Regions from separate parts of the Micromonospora sp. IBHARD004 genome, predicted to be linked through region 2. Evidence: riboswitches for the same ligand, from Rfam matches in the RefSeq annotation. Region 2 holds a riboswitch; the other holds the start of a gene.
The links. A riboswitch is a leader RNA that binds a small molecule or an ion and turns the genes downstream of it on or off. The one in region 2 is predicted to bind cobalamin.

Region 1 (2,891 bases), 2.8 Mb from region 2:
CTCGGCACCCTGATGGCCGAGGCCGGCGCGCAGTTGTCCCAACTCAACGGCCACGTCGCTCCGGAGAATCTGACCGACCGGTTCCTGTCCTGGGCACGCGCCCGTTGACCAGCGCGACGGTGGCTCCCGGCGGCCCCCGCCGGCGGTCAGGCGCGGCGGGCCAGGGTGGCGCCGAGGGCGGCGCCCACCACGCAGCCCACCCCGAGCAGTTGCGGCCAGGCCAGCAGCTCGCCCAGGAGCAGCGCGCCGACCAGCGCCGCCACCGCCGGTTCCAGGCTGAGCAGGATCGCGAAGACCCGCGCCGGCAGCCGGCGCAGGGCGGCCAGCTCCGCCGAGTACGGCAGCACCGACGACAGCAGCGCCACCCCGAGCCCGAGCGCGAGGATCCGGGGGTCGAGCAGCTCCGCGCCGCCCGACGCCACCCCGAACGGCAGTACGCAGGCCGCGCCCACCGCCATCCCCAGCGCCAGCCCCCGGGGGCCCGGCACGTGCCCGCTCATCGCCTTGCCGAGCAGCACGTACCCGGCCCAGCCGACCGCGATCAGCGCGCAGAGCAGCAGGCCGACGGCGTCCACGCCGACCCCGCCCAGTCCGGCGAGCAGCAGCACGCCCGTGCCGGCCAGCGCCGCCCAGAGCACGTCGGTGAAGCGGCGGCTGCCCAGCAGCGACACCAGCAGCGGGCCGGCGAAGCCGACGGTGACCGCCACCCCGAGCGGCACCCGTTGCAGGGCGGCGTAGAAGGCGAGGTTCATCGCGGCCATGGCCACCCCGAACGCCCCGACCAGCCCGGCCGCCCGCCAGCCGAGCCGCAGCGTGGGCCGGCTGGCCGCGAGCAGGACGAGCGCGCCGAGGCCGAGCCGCAGGCTGGTGGTGCCGCCCGGGCTGGTCGAGGCGAAGAGCTGCTTGGCCACCGCCGCGCCGACCTGCGTGGAGACCATCCCGAGCAGCATCAGCAACGGCGGTGGTACGGCCTCCGGGCGGCCGAGCGCCGCCGTGAGCCGGACGGCCGGGTGGACCGGCAGGGGGCGGGAGGCGTGTGCGTACACCCCGGTCACGATGGTCGCGGACCGGGCCGGGCGCGACCGGATTTCCCGCTCCCCGGGCCGGCCCCGCCGATCGGGGCGGGCGCTAGCATCGGCGGCGGCACGATCATGTGAGGTGCCCCGCGCGAGCGGGGAGAATCGGGAAGCCGGTGCGAATCCGGCACGGGCCCGCCGCGGTGACCGGGGAGCCATCGTCCACGCGCGTCACGCGCAGCCACTGGCCGTACGGCTGGGAAGGCGGACGGCCAGGCGTCGATCCCGGCTGGCGCGCCGGCCGTCCGCTCGCCGACGCGCTGCACACCGACCGCTGGTCCGCCTGACCCTGCCCGCCCTCCGGCGGCGCCGGCAGGATCGCGCTGTCTCCTGAGGGCGGGCGCAGGCGTGGTGGTCCGGGTATCGGACGGGTGATTCGGCGCTGCCGCCCGGTTTGGGGCGGCCCCTGCCGGGAAGTCGGACCGCGTGCGCGAACTTCTGACGAAACTCGAACAGGCCTCCGCGCTGGACCGGGTGGGCGACCGGTTGCAGCGCGCCGTCCAGGCCACCCTGCGTCCCCAGCGGGTCCGGGACGCGCTGCACGGCGTCTGGCTCGGGCACCCGCTGCACCCGGCGATGGTGCAGGTGCCGGTCGGCGCCTGGATCTCCGCCGCCGTGGTCGATCTGCTGCCCGGGCAGCGCAGAGCCGCCACCGCGCTGGTCGGGCTCGGCACGGTCAGCGCGGTGCCCGCCGCCGTGGCCGGGATCAACGACTGGGCCACCCTGACCCGTGACCAGCGCCGGGTCGGGCTGGTGCACGCCGCCTCCAACGCCGTCGGGGTGGCCCTCTACGCCGGCTCGCTGGCCGCCCGGCTGAACGGCCGGCACGGGCTGGGCCGGGCGCTGGCGTACCTGGGGCTCTCCGCGGTGAGCGCCGGGGCGTACCTGGGCGGGCACCTGGCGTACAAGCAGGGGGCGCAGACCACGCAGAGCGTCTCGGAGCTGCACCGGATGAGTGACGGGTGGCACTCGCTGGCCGACCTGGCCACCCTGCCGCAGCGGCAGCTGGTCACCCGGGAGGTCGACGACGTCTCGGTGGTCCTCTACCGGCACGGCGACGACGTCACCGTGATGCTGGAACGCTGCCCGCACCAGAGCGGCCCGCTCGGCCAGGGCGAGGTGCAGGAGATCGACGGCCACGCCTGCGTGGTCTGCCCCTGGCACGGCAGCACGTTCCGGCTCAACGGTGGCGAGGTCGTGCACGGGCCGTCCGCGAACGACCAGCAGATCCTGCCGACCCGGGTGGTCGGCGGCGTCCTGGAGACCCGCCTGCCCTGACGGCGGCCGCCGGACCGCGCCGGTCGCCGGAGCGCCCGCCTGCCCGCGAGCGCCGGACCGGCGGCGGTCGGGCTCTGTCGGTCAGTCCTTGCGGTGCCGGCCGCTGGAGAGGGCCCGCCCGGCCGTCCGGACCACCGGCCGCCGCCGCAAATCGGCGGCCAGGCTGACCGAAACGACGGTGGGATCGGAAACGAGCGTGCCGGTACGCATCGCGCCGTGCTCCTTCGCCTCACGAATTGCCAGTCGCACCACGCTCGCCGGGTCGGGCCTCGCGCTCGGGTTCGCGGCGACCACCCTGCTGCTGGGCCGGCGCGGATTCGGGCTCGGCGTCGCCAAGCTGGCGCTGGGCGTGGGGGCGCTGCTCGGCTGGTACGGCTGGCCGGTCCTGCTGGCCGGGCTGGTGCTCGCCTTCGCCCTCTCCGCGCTGGTCGCCGTCACCCTGCTGGCGACCCGCCGGGCCCGCTGGTCCAGCCACCTCCCCTTCGGCCCGTTCCTGATCATCGCCGCCCCCTGACCCTCCTCCTCACCCCCTGACCG
Region 2 (2,891 bases):
GGCGTCGGGGGCGCACTCGGCGGCCAGCCCGAGCCCCTTGCCGGGCAGCCATTCCAGGGTGCCGTGCTTGCCGAGGTGCACCACGGCGTCCGCGCCGAAGCCGCCGTCGGCGGCCGGCGCGGCCAGCCACCGGTACGCGGCCAGGTAGTGGTGGCTGGGCGGCAGGTCGGGGTCGTGGTAGATGGCGATCGGGTTCTCCCCGAAGCCGCGCGGCGGCTGGATGAGCAGCACCACGTTGCCGAAGCGCAGCCCGGCGAGGACGACGTCCCCGCCGTCGGTGTAGAGCTGTCCGGGCGGCCCGCCCCAGTGCTCCCGCATCCGCTCGCGCAGCCCGGCCGGGGCCGCGTCGAACCAGCGCCGGTAGGTCTCCCCCGGCACCCGCGCCTCGGCGGCGGCGAGCTGCTCCGGGGTGAGCCACTCGACGTCGTGCCCGCCGGCCGCGATGAGCGCGTGGATCAGCGCGTCCCCGTCGTCGGGCACCGGCCCGTCGCCGAGGTGCCAGCCGGCGTCGGCGAGGGCGGCGAGCAGCCGTACCGCCGAGGCGGGGGTGTCCAGCCCGACGGCGTTGCCGACCCGGGAGTGTTTCGTCGGGTAGGAGCTGAGGACGACGGCGAGCCGCTTGTCGGCGTTCGGCACGTGCCGCAGCCGGGCCTGGCGCACCGCGATGCCGGCGACCCGGGCGGCCCGCTCCGGATCGGGTTCGTAGACCGAGAGCCCGCCGGCGTCGATCCGCTTGAACGAGAACGGCACGGTGATGATCCGCCCGTCGAACTCGGGGATGGCCACCTGCATCGCGGCGTCCAACGGGGAGAGTCCGGCGTCGCCGGCCGCCCACTGCTCCCGGGTGCTGGTCAGGCAGAGCGCCTGGATGACCGGTACGTCGAGGGCGGCGAGCGCGCCGACGTCCCAGGCGTCCTCGTCGCCCCCGCCGGAGGCGTCGGCGGCGACCGTCCCGCCGGCGGCGAGCACCGTCACGACGAGCGCGTCGCAGCGGGCGAAGAGCTCGAGGGGTCCGGCGCCGGGGGTGAGCCCGCGCAGCGAGCCGCAGAAGATCGGCAGCGGGCGCCCGCCGGCCGCCGCGACCGCGTCGGCCAGGGCCTCGACGAAGGCGGTGTTCCCGGCCAGGGCGTGCGCCCGGTAGAAGACGATCCCCACCGTCGGCCGCCCGTCCTCCGGCGGGCAGCCCCCGGCGTCGGTCGTGCCGGTCGCGACCCGGCCACGCTCGCCGGCCCGGTCGGGCATGCGGTCGCCGTCGCGGTCGGGGATGCCGTCGCCGTCGCGGTCGCGGTGCGGGGTGCGGGCGCGGTCGTGGGTGGGGTCGCCGAGGATGCCGTACGGCGGGGTGGGCGCGGGCGGGGCGAAGCCCTCGCCGGTGAGCAGGACCGTGTCGGACAGGAACCGGGCCAGCTGGGCGAGGTTGTCCGGGCCACCCTCGACCAGGTAGGCCAACGCGCCGGTGGCCACCCCGGCAGCCACGGTGGAGGCCGCCATCAGTTCGGCGTCGGGCAGCGTCTCGCCGCCGAGCACCACGGTCGGCACGCCGGAGGCGAGCACGGCGGCGAGCCCGTCCGGCCACGCCTGCCGGCCACCGAGCAGGCGTACGACGGCCAGGTCGGCGCCGTCGAGCAGCGCGGGCACGGCGTCGGCGGCGACCCGGGCGGGGTTGGCCAGCCGGTAGCCCGCGCCGCTGGCGCGGGCGGCCAGCAGGTCGGTGTCGGCGGTGGAGAGCAGCAGGATGCGCACGGACAGCTCCGGAGAGTGACACCCGAGGAGGCGGGTCGACCGCCGACGGGCAGGGGTGGGTGCGGGGTTCAGCCGCCGGTCGGCCGGCTCACCGGCGACGCGTGGGTACGCGGACGCGGCCGGCGGCGGACCGGGGCGGGACGGAACTCAGCGGAGAGCGGCGACGAGCCGGACGGGACCGGTGGCGGCGCGGCGCCGGATCACGCGGACGGTCGGGCGCACTGGAGCGCGACCGGAACGCGGTGCGGCGGGGTGGGCGGTCAATGGCGCGTCGGTGCGCGCCGGCCGAATGCGACGATCATCGTCGATGGCAGAGCAGCCGTGCATCGGGTCCTCCTCGGGTGTCCACGCCCTGGGGTCAACTCCCGACGGCCGAAGTATCCTGGCTCCCGGATCGACGCTCACCCCCGGCCTTCCAACCGCAGACACACGGCCGTGACTCACGAGGGGGGATCGCTCCCCGGTGACAGTGGCGGGACCGCGCCGGAATCACACCGGCTTCCTTCACTGCCGTCAGGCCGCGAATGCTGCCACACCCGCCCGCCGCCGGTCAACGGCCGCCTCGCCGGGACTGGCCCCGGCAGCAGCATCACCTGCGGTCGATGTGTTTGACCCGCGACCGACCCGGAGCAGAATGGCGGACGCCGATGCCCGGCGCACATTCTGCCGGTCCGCGCCGCGCCCTTCCACGCCATTCCCGCCGCACGGTTTCCCACTCCGGCGCCGGCCGCTCCGCCCCTGGCGGGAGGGCCCGGGCGGCTAGCAACGGGGGTCGACAGTGGACCTCGGCCGCGGCCCCGTGAGGAATTGCCGCCATCGACACCGTGACGCTCCGACATCTCGCCTGCCGGGTGTGGCTCCATCCCGGCGATCCCGACCCGGACAACGTCCGGCCCGGCGTGGCCGTCGTCGCCGGCGACGGCGGAAGTGTGATCGTCGACGCGGGGCAGAGCCCGGCGCACGCCCGGGAGATCCAGGCCGCGCTGCGCGCGGCCGACCTGCCCGCCGCGCGGTGGCTCGTCTACACCCACCACTACTGGGACCACGTCTGGGGCGCCTGCGCCTGGCCCGACGTCGAGATCGTCGGTCACGCCGCCGGCGTCGAGCCGCTGCGCGCCGAGGCGGGCGTAGGGGTGCGGCACGTCAGG

Region 1: linked by a shared signal. The riboswitch ahead of ACTWO6_RS01260 (Rieske 2Fe-2S domain-containing protein) and the one ahead of cobN (cobaltochelatase subunit CobN) in region 2 are both predicted to bind cobalamin.

The regions. Positions count from the first base shown of each region.
Region 1 covers NZ_CP199934.1:269,045-271,935, forward strand. The annotation lists gene ACTWO6_RS01250 (flavin reductase) at 1-108, shown strand, start outside; gene ACTWO6_RS01255 (EamA family transporter) at 147-1,046, opposite strand; cobalamin riboswitch at 1,149-1,338, shown strand; gene ACTWO6_RS01260 (Rieske 2Fe-2S domain-containing protein) at 1,503-2,354, shown strand; gene ACTWO6_RS01265 (hypothetical protein) at 2,436-2,564, opposite strand; partial or broken gene ACTWO6_RS01270 (prepilin peptidase) at 2,599-2,888, shown strand.
Region 2 covers NZ_CP199934.1:4,274,648-4,277,538, forward strand. The annotation lists gene cobN (cobaltochelatase subunit CobN) at 1-1,743, opposite strand, end outside; cobalamin riboswitch at 2,097-2,273, opposite strand; gene ACTWO6_RS20890 (MBL fold metallo-hydrolase) at 2,568-2,891, shown strand, end outside.